Methylicorpusculum oleiharenae: one gene and its partner. Each later gene encodes a partner of the first gene's protein in a complex. Links are inferred from orthologs where the notes say so. Each region holds a gene or a part of one and is shown in the gene's direction. Other genes may lie near its edges.

Region 1 (8,562 bases):
CTCAGTGAATTGGTTGCCGGTGAATTGGAAGATTTGGATAACCGGGTCATATCAGGCTCTGTTTTGTATGGCCACAAAGGCGCTGACTGGGCTGATTATTTAGGTTATTACAGCAATCAGGTTTCAGCTTTGAAAGAAGGGCGTCAGCGAGAGTTGTTTGGCTGGATCGTTCCGGGCAAAGATAAATATTCTGCACTAAATGTTTATACGTCCAGTAAAGATCGTAAGCTGGGCCGTAAATTTCCTCTGACGACAGATAAAAACGGCAGTAATCGGGCGATCGTTCCTGTTGGCGTTTATGAAACCTTGATGCCGATGGATATTTTACCTACGCCTTTACTGAAATCATTAGTGGTGGGTGATTCCGACCAAGCTCAATTATTGGGCTGTTTGGAGCTTAATGAAGAAGATCTTTCCCTCATAACATTTGCAGATCCGGGCAAACACGACTTCGGTCCCGTGTTAAGAGAAAATTTAACTAAAATCGAGAAGGAAGGGTAATTAATGTCGGCTAGAGATTTATTAGATAGCATAGAGCCGCATTTTACAAAAGGCGGAAAGTTGGAAAAGTATTATGGCCTTTACGAGATGGTCGATACTTTTATCTACACACCGGCTGATGTAACACGCGGCTCAACTCATGTACGTGATGGTATCGATCTGAAAAGAACCATGACTTTCGTAGTGATTGCGACTTTTTTCTGCATCATGATGGCCTTTTACAATACCGGCTATCAGGCAAATTTGGCAATCGAAGCCATGGGCTTAGAGAAAGTCGACAATTGGCGCAGTATTCCGATGATGATTTTCGGATACAGTCCAATGAACCCGATATCCTGTTTTGTCCACGGCGCTTTGTATTTTCTACCTATATACATCGTGACTTTGGCAGTGGGCGGTGTGTGGGAAGTTTTATTTGCAACGGTACGCGGGCATGAAGTCAACGAAGGCTTTTTGGTCTCGTCCATGCTTTATACTCTGATCATGCCACCTGACATGCCATTATGGCAGGTGGCACTGGGTATATCGTTCGGTATCGTCATAGGAAAGGAAGTGTTTGGCGGAACGGGAAAAAACTTCCTGAACCCTGCGCTGACAGGACGCGCATTTCTTTACTTTGCTTACCCGGCTTCCATTTCAGGCGATTCCGTTTGGGTGGCCGTCGATGGTTTTACCAAAGCAACTCCTCTTGGTTTGGCTGCAACAGGAGGTCTCGATGCAGTACATGAGGCCGGTTTCGGATGGTTTCAATCATTCTTCGGATTTATTCCTGGCTGTTTAGGTGAAACCTCTACTGTAGCCATTTTTATAGGTGCAGCATTTTTACTGTACACCCGTGTGGCTTCTTACCGAATTATGGCCGGTGTCTTTATCGGCATGGTTCTGATGTCGTCAGTATTTAACTTTATTGGCAGTGAAACCAATCCGATGTTTGCTATGCCATGGTATTGGCATTTGGTTGTCGGCGGTTTTGCTTTTGGTATGGTTTATATGGCTACTGACCCGGTCAGTGCGGCTATGACGGATACCGGTCGATGGCTGTTTGGCGGCTTAATTGGGGTGATGACTGTTTTAATCAGAGTTGTTAATCCTGCTTTTCCTGAAGGAATCATGTTAGCAATACTATTTTCCAACATGTTTGCTCCTCTCATCGATTACTTCGTCATTCAGGCAAACATCAGAAGAAGGGTAAAGCGCCATGCCTAACGAAAACAAAATAACTCAGTACGAACGATTTAGAGCTTATGCCGATAAAGTGCTGGCTTTAAACAATGATAGTCTTGAAAAAACGCTGGCTGTTGCTTTATCAGTCTGTTTTGTATGTGCTATTTTAGTGTCGTTGGCGACTGTCGCATTAAGACCGTTGCAAATTGACAATAAAATGCTGGATATGAAGAAAAACATTCTGGATGTAGCCGGTTTGCTGGAAGAAGGTGTTGATATCAATCAGGCTTTTGATGAGCAGATCGAAGCAAAGCTGGTTGATCTGGAAACGGGCGATTATGTCGAAAACATGGATGTAGCTAACTATGATCAGCGCAAAGCGGCAAAGGATCCTGCGTTGAGTGTCGCTATACCGACTAAGGACGATATTGCAAGTATTCGTTTTAAAGCCAAAATTGCCAAAGTTTATCTGGTAAAGAAAGGTGATGACATTCAGTCCATTATCTTGCCTGTCAATGGTTATGGTTTGTGGTCAACCCTTTATGGCTTCCTTGCTTTGGAAGCAGACGGTCAGACAGTGCAAAGTATCAACTTTTACGATCAGGCTGAAACACCGGGATTAGGCGGGGAAGTAGTTAACCCTAACTGGCGCGCCTTATGGAAGGGAAAGAAAGTCTATAACGAAGCCAATGAACCCGCCTTGGCGTTGGTTAAAGGTGTAGTTGATAACGCAAAGCCTGGATCGGAATATCAGGTGGATGGATTGGCAGGTGCTACATTAACGAGTAGAGGCGTTTCAAATCTCATCAAATATTGGATGAGCAAAGAAGGCTTCGCGTTGTACCTTGATAAAGTAAAAGCTAAAGGGTAGGGCGAATATTATGAGTGCTATATTAACAACTGAAACAAAGAAAGTATTAACAAGCCCGCTGATTAACGATAACCCAATTACGCTTCAAGTACTTGGAATTTGTTCAGCATTGGCGGTCACCTCTCAGATGTCAACGTCATTGATTATGGCTGTTGCTTTAACATCGGTCACAGCCTGTTCAAGTGCAGCTATAAGTGCGATCCGAAACCATATTCCTGGCAGTATTCGAATTATCGTACAAATGACGATTATTGCTTCATTGGTTATCGTCGTCGATCAAATCCTGAAAGCATTTGCTTACGATGTGAGTAAACAATTGTCAGTATTTGTTGGCTTGATCATTACCAACTGTATTGTAATGGGAAGAGCTGAAGCTTATGCGATGAAAAACCCTCCGTTGGAGAGTTTCTTTGATGGCATAGGTAATGGTCTGGGCTACAGTCTGATTCTGGTAATTGTCGCTTTTTTCAGAGAATTATTGGGATCAGGAAAATTACTCGGAATTGAAATATTGAAGTTAACTAAAGATGGTGGCTGGTATGACCCTAATGGCCTGATGTTATTGCCGCCTAGCGCTTTTTTTATCATCGGTCTGATCATCTGGGCAATTCGTCAGTACAAACCTGAACAATCTGAAAAGCCGGATTTTGCAATACTGTCTATAGCGCACGGTGAGGGAGGGCATCACTAATGGAAGCTTATATAAGCCTATTTATCAAAGCCGTATTCATAGAAAACCTGGCATTATCATTTTTCTTGGGTATGTGTACTTTTATTGCAGTATCCAAAAAAGTGTCCACAGCTATCGGCTTAGGAACAGCAGTAATGATCGTTCAGACCATTACTGTCCCTGCCAATAACTTTGTCTATCATAGCCTCTTGAAAGAAGACGCGTTGTCGTGGTTAGGTATTACCGGCGTTGATTTGAGCTTTTTGGCGCTGTTAAGCTGTATAGGCATGATTGCTGCGCTGGTACAGATTCTGGAAATGATTTTAGATAAGTTTTTTCCGGCTCTCTATCATGCGCTGGGCATTTTCTTGCCTTTGATCACGGTGAATTGCGCTATTTTGGCAGGCAGTTTATTCATGATTGAACGTGACTATAACTTTGGAGAAAGTGTTACTTACGGTATTGGTAGCGGTTTTGGTTGGGCGCTTGCTATTACGGTTATGGCAGGTACCCGTGAAAAACTGAAATACAGCGATATACCAAGAGGACTGCAAGGTCTTGGTATCACCTTTATTACTGCGGGTCTGATGTCGCTTGGCTTCATGGCTTTTTCTGGAATCCAACTTTAAGAAGGTATCGTAATGCTGGAAATTGCATTAGGGATTATTATTTTCACGGGAATCGTGATAGCGCTGGTGTTTGTTATCCTTGGCGCAAAAAGTAAACTGGTAGCCGAAGGGGATGTTGAAATTCTCATTAATGATGAGAAAAAAATTCACGTACCCATAGGTTCAAAATTACTGAGCGCCTTGGCAGAGAACAAATTATTTGTGTCGTCCGCTTGTGGCGGAGGTGGTACCTGCGCTCAGTGTAAAGTTAAGGTATTTGAAGGCGGCGGAGAAATTCTTCCTACCGAGCGCTCGCATATTACCAAACGGGAAGCTGCTGAAGGTGAAAGATTAGCCTGCCAGGTTACTGTCAAACACAACATGAAAATTGAAGTGGAAGACAGTGTATTTGGTGTCAAAAAATGGGAATGTACCGTTAAATCCAACAATAACGTTGCAACTTTCATTAAAGAGCTGGTTTTGGAATTACCGGAAGGCGAAGCGATCAACTACCGAGCGGGCGGCTATATTCAAATTGAATGTCCGCCACATATCGCCGAATACAAAAACTTTGATGTTCAGGATCAATACCGTGAGGATTGGGATAAATACAATCTATGGCGTTATGTTTCTAGTGTAAAAGAACCGGCACTTCGGGCCTATTCAATGGCCAGTTACCCTGAAGAAAAGGAAATCATGCTTAACGTGCGTATTGCGACGCCACCTCCGGGTGCTCCTGATACTGTCCCGCCAGGCATCATGTCTTCTTACATTTTTAATCTCAAACCAGGAGACAAATGTATTATTTCAGGACCGTATGGTGAATTTTATGCCAAAGACACTGATAAGGAGATGGTTTTTGTTGGTGGTGGAGCCGGTATGGCGCCAATGCGATCTCATATTTTCGATCAATTGCGTAGATTGAAATCCAAACGGAAAATGACATTTTGGTATGGTGCGCGTAGCCGAAGAGAAATGTTCTACGTTGAAGATTTCGACATGCTTGATAAAGAAAATGAAAATTTCGAATGGCATGTTGCGCTTTCAGATCCATTGCCCGATGATAACTGGGAAGGCTACAAAGGCTTCATTCACAATGTGCTGTTTGAAAACTTCATCAAAAAGCATCCAGCGCCTGAAGATTGTGAATACTACATGTGTGGACCGCCTATCATGAACTCTTCAGTAATCAACATGCTATTGGAAAACGGTGTTGAGCCTGAAAACATCATGCTTGATGACTTTGGTGGCTAAAAAGGAATACTTTGCAAAGCTGATTCAGCAGGCAAAGATTTATTAAGTACATCAATTATGATAAAGCGGAATCAGAACCTTAAACTGATTCCGCTTTTTTTGACTCAGAATTTTTATAATAAGTAGATTGAATCATTGCTAATAACTTTAGGTCTCATGCTGTGTTAGGACGCTTGTTTCAATGGTTTATTTTTATTTAAATTTAATACGTGCATCTTAACGAAAACAATTTTTAACTATTCAATGTAGTCTATCTATTAGGTTTCAGCTGTCGCCTAACCCAAACCTACAGTGAATAATTACAAGCACTTTTATTTAATACCTGACAGGATAAAACAATGACTTATTTCTTAGTGACTTTTGCCTTCATGTTAATTGTTATTGGTCTTATGGCTATAGGTGTAATATTTGGCCGTAAAGCGATTAAAGGCTCTTGTGGCGGCGCGAACAAAGGCGATTGCGTCTGTGTTGAAAAGTGTGATAAGAGAAAACAGCTTGATGCTGAAGTGGCATTAAACAGTTCAAATTCATAAGATGTAAACAATAGAGTTGAGCTGAGTTTTCAGTGAGATCGTAAATTGAATGCTTATTCGCTTTATACCCGCCTCAGCTATGAAGAACAGTTATTTATCGAAGAAGAACTGATTCAATGACTGTAGGCTAGAAAAGCTTTTTTTCAAAATTAAAAATTGAGTGTTAAATTTTTGACCAGAATGACTTTGGTGTAAATAGAACTATAAATAGAAGGAGTTTGTTATGCTTGCAAAAATAACCGTATCCGATTACATGGCTAAACATTTGTTCACAGTCAAAGAAGACACAGATGTAATCGAGGCGATAACCAAATTGTTAGACCATAAAATAACCTGTGCTCCTGTATTAAATGATCAAGGTAAGCTTGTTGGTATGTTTTCTGAAAAGGATTGCATGAAGGTAGTCCTAGAAACAGCCTACAACCAAGGTCAATCAGGAAAAGTGGGCGAATTTATGACACGGGAACTGATTACTGTGGATGCAGATTCAAGTGTTTTGGATTTAGCCCAAAAATTCAGGGAAACACCTTTAAGAAGTTTTCCAGTTTATAAGCAAGGCGAATTAGTAGGTGTTGTCAGCAGAACTGATGTATTAAAAGCCCTGATTTCAATTAAATAATTCAAGCCCTTTAATGGCTGGTCCTACTTTATATTGGCACGACTACGAAACTTTTGGGATAGACCCACAATGGGACCGGCCCGTTCAGTTTGCTGGTGTTAGAACTGATTATGATTTTAATACGGTAGATGATCCGCTCGTCATTTATTGTAAGCCTTCAGATGATTACCTTCCGGATCCTGAATCCTGTGCAATTACAGGGATAACACCCCAAATAGCCCTAGAAAATGGTGTTAACGAGGCGGAATTTATTGCACGGATACTGGAAAGATTACTTGTTTCAAACACATGTGTATTAGGCTACAACAGTATCCGGTTTGATGACGAGGTTACCAGAAATACGCTTTACCGGAATTTGTATGATCCTTATCAGCGCGAATGGCAAAATGGTAATTCCCGCTGGGATTTGATAGATGTGGTTCGATCATGCTACGCACTGCGGCCGGAAGGAATTGAGTGGCCGCTTGATGACGCTGGTTCTCCGGTCTTTCGATTAGAAGTCCTGGCTCAGGCCAACGGGATTCAGCATCAAGCCGCTCATGATGCGCTGTCAGATGTTTACGCTACGATTGCTTTGGCAAAATTGATCCGGCAGGCTCAACCAAAATTGTATCAGTTTCTTTTTGAGAACCGATCCAAAAAAGCCGCATCGAATTTAATCAAACTCGGTTCAAACGAGCTGTTATTACATATCTCAGGTCGCTATGCCGCAGCTAAAAAATGTGCAGCGGTTATTTTGCCGATCTGTGAACACCCTGCAAATCCCAATGGTATTCTGGTTTATGATCTATCCGTTGACCCGGAACCGTTGTTGGAACTCACTCCTGAAGAAATAAAGCAGCGAATTTTTGTAGCAAACGATCAGCTTGCTTCCGGTGTTGCACGAATCCCGCTTAAGACCATCCACTTAAACAAATGCCCTGTTTTAGCCCCTATCAAGGCACTAAGACCCAGCGATGCAACTCGCTTATCTATTGATCTAGGTGTCTGCCTAAAAAATGCGGAACGCATCATATCGTCTAAAAGTTTGATCGGTAAGTTAAATCAGGTTTTTGCAAAATATGCGAATGATAACGTTCCCACCGATCCGGATCTGATGATCTACAGCGGGGGGTTTTATAGCCCTAATGATAAGCAGTTGATGCAGAAAATTCATAGCTTACAGCCCAAAGATCTGGGCTCTACCCATTTTCCGTTTAAAGACAGTCGATTAAAGGAAATGTTGTTCAGGTTTAGAGCTAGAAACTACCCGGATACGCTGAGCATTGCAGAGATGGATTGTTGGCGAAAATTCTGTTATCAAAAGCTGGTTCAACCAAAAGACAGTCATCGAATTGGATTTGATGCTTATTTTGAAAAAATTTTGAAATTGTCGGGGGATGGGCTTTTAGATCAGCGAACAAGTGAAGATTTAACACGTTATGGATTAAAAAAGTGGGATGCTTTAAGGCATTCAGCCGAATAGATAATTTGCGAGGACAAACCATCGTTATGGCCGGATTGGCAACTTTACAGGGCGTGGTAATCTTGCAAAGATGCTTCTTTTTAAGAAAATAACTGAATAGCACCTTCTGATGATTCTACTGATATTACTTTTTAGTAAGGCGAGGTACTTATGTTTGGATTAGGTTCAAATCATGCCGCAACTGGAACAGCAAGCATTGTTGTCAACAAACCTATTAACCATGTTTTCAAGTTTATCGGTATTGATTTTTTTGAGAATTACCCCAGGTGGTCCCCGGAGGTGCGCGAATGTGAGCTTTTAAGCGATCCGCCACTACAGTTGAACAGCTTTGTGCGGCAAGTCCGGGTCGATCAAGGTCAAAGAAGTGAGTCCACATTTAAAGTCACCGTGTTTAAACCGGAACGGCAACTGGTATTTGAAGGTGTTTCTAATGCTTATCGATGCAGCTATGATTTATTGGCTCTTCAGACATCGACTGAGCTGATTTTTACATTTGAGCTGCTTAAACTCGAGTTGTTTATGCTGCCATTTGAAAAACTTATTGGTATTGCCGTTCAGGATGGCGCCAAAAGAACAGTAAGAAATTTAAAAACGTTGCTGGAAGCCGATTGACAGCTGGCGCTGCAGCCAAAAACATGGTCTCTCCAGTGCGTTTGTACTAAGAAACGGAGGAAAATTGATGCAATTTCAAGTAGAAAAACAAGATGGCATAATTCCTCAAATTCTGACTCAGATTTTGGATGGTTGTATCAACGGTGTTACTTTGTCAGACCCTGACATCGAGGATAACCCGATTGTATTTGCCAATCAGGTTTTTGAAAAAATCACAGGATATAAAAAAGAGGAAATCATCGGTAGAAACTGCCGGTTTCTTCAG
Region 2 (4,804 bases), 1.9 Mb from region 1 along the record:
TGTTGATAGGCAGAACCTTACAAGGCGCCGGTGCTATTTCGGCTGCCGTGATGGCTTTGGTTGCCGATTTGACTCAAGAAGTCCATAGAACCAAGGCGATGGCAATCATAGGGTTGAGCATTGGCGGTTCTTTTGGGATTGGCCTGATTGCAGGCCCGGTTTTCTCTCAATGGTTTGGGGTTCCAGGTCTGTTTTGGCTGACAGCCGCCCTCACATTGATAGCGGTCCTGACTATCATTTATGTCGTGCCTGATCCTAAACAATCCAAGCTGCACCGGGACGCCGAATTTGTTCCCTCAGAAATGATGCATGTGCTTCGAAGCCCGGATCTGTTGCGTCTTGATTACGGTATTTTTGTATTGCACATGATGCTGACAGCCAGTTTTGTTGTGATTCCCTTGTTGCTTCGCGACACAGGAATGGCGGGCGGACAGCACTGGCAGATTTATTTGCCGATTTTTGTCATATCGATGGCGTTTGCAGTGCCTTTTGTTATAGTGGCCGAAAAAAAACGAAAAATGAAAAGCGTTTTCCTGGGCGCGATTGCGGTGGTTTCAGTAGCGCAAATAGGCCTGGCTCAATTTCATGACAATCAGATTGGCATCATCGCTTTTCTGGGCATTTTCTTTTGTGGATTTAACTTGCTCGAAGCGACATTACCCTCACTTATTTCAAAAACCGCGCCCGGCGATTTAAAAGGAACCGCGATGGGGGCTTATTCAAGTTCACAGTTTTTGGGATTGGCTATCGGCGGCGTGCTGGGTGGATGGTGTTACGGCGAATATGGTGCCAATGCGGTGTTTATTTTTTGTGCGGCGGCCGGACTGAGCTGGTTTTTGGTTTCATTAGGGATGAAGCAGCCTCGGCATTTGGCAAACATGCTGATATCCGTTGATATGATTTCATCAGATGAAGCCGATCAACTGGTTAGTCAAATGCTGACGCTAAAAGGAATTGAAGATGTCACGCTGCATTATGACGAAGGTGTTGCCTATCTCAAGGTCGATAGCCAGTTACTGGACAAACAGCAATTACAACAATTGATTACGCAAGCCATGCCTGCTTAAATCAGAGAACTATTATTCTGGAGAACCTATGCTAAATAAAGTTACATTAATCGGACGTTTGGGTGTGGATCCCGAAGTCCGTTATATGCCCAGCGGTGGCGCAGTCACCACCATTCGCCTTGCCACATCGAGACGCTGGAGGGATAAACAAACCAACGAACGTAAAGAAGAAACAGAATGGCATAGGGTCGTTTTTTTTGCGCGGTTAGCGGAAATTGCCGGCGAATACCTGAAGAAAGGCAGTCAGGTCTATGTGGAAGGACGCATTCGAACCCAGAAATGGCAAGGCCAGGACGGACAAGACCGCTACACCACAGAAATTGTTGCAGAAGAAATGCACATGCTCGATAGCCGCAGCGGAGGCACGGCCAATTATGGAGAAGGCGCGGGTGGCGGATATGCTCCCGCAGAACAATCCTCTAAACCCTCTGGCCCAGGCAATAGCCCCTCTAATCCACCCACTTCAGCGCCTGCCCAGTTTGACGATTTTGATGACGATATTCCGTTCTGATGCACTTCTGATATAGACAATCAAAGGTATGTCCCCGGTTATGCATTTATGTCGAGAACCCATAGGATGTGCCGACGCCAGGAGGCGCATCAATCGCGACCGATGCGCTTTACGTTGTTCAGTACATCCTACATCCGGATTCCGGCGATCCTTGTCGGAATGTCGGTTATCCGCAGACTGGGCCAAGCCCAACAGATGGGGCATTAGGTTAAATGCTCGCCAATGCAAAGCCCATAGGATGTGCCGACGTCAAGAGGCGCATCAATCGCGACCCGATGCGCTTCACGTTGTTCAGCAGATCCTACATCCGGATTCCGGCGATCCCTTTCGGAATGAGGGTTATCCGCAGACTGGGCCAAGCCCAACAGATGGGGCATTAGGTTAAATGCTCGCCAATGCAAAGCCCATAGGATGTGCCGACGCCAGGAGGCGCATCAATCGCGACCGATGCGCTTCACGCTGTTCAGCAGATCCTATCCGGATTCCGGCGATCCCAGAAGGAATGACGCTTACCCGCAGGCAGGGCCAAGCCCAACAGATGGGGCATTAGGTTAAATGCTCGCCAATGCAAAGCCCATAGGATGTGCCGACGTCAGGAGGCGCATCAATCGCGACCGATGCGCTTCACGTTGTTCAGCACATCCTACTTCCGGATTTCGGCAATCCCTTGTCGGAATAACGGTTATCTGTATTCTGGGTCAAGCCCAAAGGATGAGGCATGAGGTTTAATACAAAGCTCATAGGATGTGCCGACGCCAGGAGGCGCATCAATCGCGATCTTTTATTGATTGGATTTGGGTCTAAACACGACGATCAGCGTCGGATGAATGAAGGTACACGCTCTATACAGAAACAACGGGATCCAGGACAAGATTAACGCAATTTTATTGTTTAAATTTAAATAATACCTTTGCGGCCACTTACACACTGAGTCACTGATTATTGAGATTGAAAAATGAGTCTGGGCTTTGTCTTTTAAAGAAAACCAGCTTAATAAGCTGACCTCCTCATGATATTTCCCCATGTACTTTAGTATCTGCATAAAAACAGGTTGCGGCAAATAATGTAATAAAGGCATCTGGTAATGGACTTCCCAAGGCCAAAGACGGTTTGGTGTTGCCAAATAAACTGCACCATCGGATTTTAAAACCCTGTAAATTTCGTTTAAATGAAAGTCAGCGTTGTTGACATGTTCTATAACGTGATTACTGATCACCACATCAAAATGCTGATTCTCAAAAGGCAGATATTCTCCATCAATACATACAAATGCAAAACCTTCGCGTTGGTTGCGTTGGTCTTTCACATCCACGCTAGTCACGTCGAAATAGTCTGAAAGAAAAAATGCAATTTCACCATTGCCTGTTCCTATATCTAAAAGTTTAAGCGAAGAATTTCTTACTTTGCCGGCATCTTCTATTATTTTAAGAATCTTTAAGGCTTTTGCCTGCCGACCGCTTTGGACAATAAAGCCGGGGTTCAGGGTTGGTGGTTTAGTTTTCATTGCATTGTTTCCCAGCAAAGCTGCCTTATTCTGTCGCCAAAAATGTCCCATGAAAATTCTGCACCATGTTGGCGGCAACTTTCAGGGCTCACCTTTTGGTTTGATGAATTGGCGTTGGAAAGGCTGTTTATCACGGTTTTAGTCATTGCCGGATAGTTTCCCGGTTGGATTAACCAGCCTGATTTATTGTGGCTTACCGCATCAGGAACCCCGCCAACCGCAAAGGCAACCGTAGGAAGGCCATAAACGGCAGCTTCAATAGCCACCATGCCGAATCCTTCTATGTCGCCCGGCAGTTCAACTACAGGAAAGATATGCAGCTGGCTGCTCTGATAGGCAGCTTCGAGCTGAGCTTCGTTAACATGCCCCAGAAAAATGACATGATTTTCAAGGTTCTTGTCTTTTGCCGCTTGAGTGATTTTTTCCTTTGCGCCGGATTTATGATGCAACGCATTGTTGGGTTCATCGCCAATAATAACCAGAATGCAGTCAGGACAGGCTTTGACGATATCAGGAAAGGCGTAAAGTATAAATTCAACCAGTCCTTTGCGTTCAGTCAAACGGCCAACGCTTAACAGAATCTTTTGATCTTGGGTCAAACCCAATTCGCTTCTAAAATCAAGTGAACGGTTAGCTATTGTAATGTTTCCAGGTATAACAACACCGGGATGAACCGTTTTAATTTTATCGGACATAACGCCCTTATCGATCGCCAACTTTGCCGTGTTTTGACTATTGACCCAAAGGGCATCGCAAGAACGTATGGCGGGAAGAAAGACGCTTTGATAGACAGGGTGCGGCATAACAACATCCAATCCATGAATAAAAGCAATTACTTTGGCTTGACACAAGTAGCCTATTAAACGCGCCGACAAGGCAGTGATGCCACTTCCGGAAATGATAAGTGCGGGTTTTTCTTTGATTGCCAGACGCAGTGTTGACCAAAATGAAAACCAGAAGAATACGGGTAAAGGCCTGTGCGGAAATTCACAAAAGCGAGTTGATGGGCTTAAATATAAAGGGCTGTCAGCAGGGCCCGCGACCACCACATCGAAAGACTTGTTTAATTCCAGATAAATATGATGATTAAGGCGCTCCATTCCGCCTCTGAGTGGGGGAAAGTTACGGGTTACCAGCAGGATCTTTTTCATTACGTTCTGCATCGCGATAATGAAGGGATGAAATTTGTTCGGAGAGAATGCCTATCAAAAAGATGATTAAGGAAGACAGAATGAGCAAAGCGCTCATGTTGGTAAACCGGCTGGTCGTAAAATAGGTATAGGCGTAGTAGCTGATGCCTATTAAAAAGACCGAACCGCTGATCGGTAAAAATAAACGCATAGGGGAAAAAAGCGCCCCAATTCGCAGGATGATGATAAAAAATCGAACACCGTCACGTAGCAGGCGGATATGGCTTTTGCCTTCCCGTTTTCCGGCATGGATAGGCACATAGGCGACCGGAAAGCCGGAGCGGAAAAAAGCCATGGTGCTGGTCGTCGGATAAGAAAAGCCGTTGGGCAAAAGGTAAAGAAATTTTCTGAATTTATTCGCTTTGACCGCCCGAAAACCGCAGGTAAGATCTTCAATCTTATGGCCTGTCATCAACGAAGCCAGCCGGTTATAAAATGAATTGCCTATTTTTCTGAACCAGGAGGCTTGCGTGCTGACGTGTCTGGCTCCCACCACCATGTCATAACCTTCATCCAGTTTCGCTAATAGTGC

The links. The genes of interacting proteins can lie anywhere in the genome.
Region 2: the proteins of sbcB (region 1) and ssb are in contact, whole or in part, in a crystal structure (PDB 3C94), measured with the Escherichia coli proteins. The link is inferred for Methylicorpusculum oleiharenae from one-to-one orthologs.

The regions. Positions count from the first base shown.
Region 1 is NZ_WUTY02000001.1:2,975,732-2,984,293, forward strand. What follows is about bases 5,576-8,459. They hold sbcB (exodeoxyribonuclease I), read left to right. Parts: upstream 5,576-6,233; coding sequence 6,234-7,685; downstream 7,686-8,459. Other genes in these bases: nqrM ((Na+)-NQR maturation NqrM), read left to right, coding at 5,576-5,601; GO003_RS13435 (CBS domain-containing protein), read left to right, coding at 5,825-6,220; GO003_RS13445 (SRPBCC family protein), read left to right, coding at 7,836-8,297; GO003_RS13450 (PAS domain-containing protein), read left to right, coding at 8,365-8,459. In the rest of the region: GO003_RS13400 (Na(+)-translocating NADH-quinone reductase subunit A), read left to right, coding at 1-501; GO003_RS13405 (NADH:ubiquinone reductase (Na(+)-transporting) subunit B), read left to right, coding at 505-1,707; GO003_RS13410 (Na(+)-translocating NADH-quinone reductase subunit C), read left to right, coding at 1,700-2,536; GO003_RS13415 (NADH:ubiquinone reductase (Na(+)-transporting) subunit D), read left to right, coding at 2,547-3,227; nqrE (NADH:ubiquinone reductase (Na(+)-transporting) subunit E), read left to right, coding at 3,227-3,835; nqrF (NADH:ubiquinone reductase (Na(+)-transporting) subunit F), read left to right, coding at 3,848-5,068; more of nqrM, read left to right, coding at 5,407-5,575; more of GO003_RS13450, read left to right, coding at 8,460-8,562. UniProt on the Escherichia coli protein: Degrades single-stranded DNA (ssDNA) in a highly processive manner.
Region 2 is NZ_WUTY02000001.1:4,910,194-4,914,997, reverse strand. The notes cover bases 1-2,836. They hold ssb (single-stranded DNA-binding protein), read left to right. Parts: upstream 1-1,095; coding sequence 1,096-1,578; downstream 1,579-2,836. Other genes in these bases: GO003_RS21900 (class I SAM-dependent methyltransferase), read right to left, coding at 2,360-2,836; GO003_RS21905 (hypothetical protein), read right to left, coding at 1,782-1,955; GO003_RS21915 (MFS transporter), read left to right, coding at 1-1,067. Also shown: more of GO003_RS21900, read right to left, coding at 2,837-3,082; GO003_RS21895 (glycosyltransferase family 4 protein), read right to left, coding at 3,079-4,233; GO003_RS21890 (glycosyltransferase family 2 protein), read right to left, coding at 4,205-4,804. UniProt on the Escherichia coli protein: Plays an important role in DNA replication, recombination and repair. Binds to ssDNA and to an array of partner proteins to recruit them to their sites of action during DNA metabolism. Acts as a sliding platform that migrates on DNA via reptation.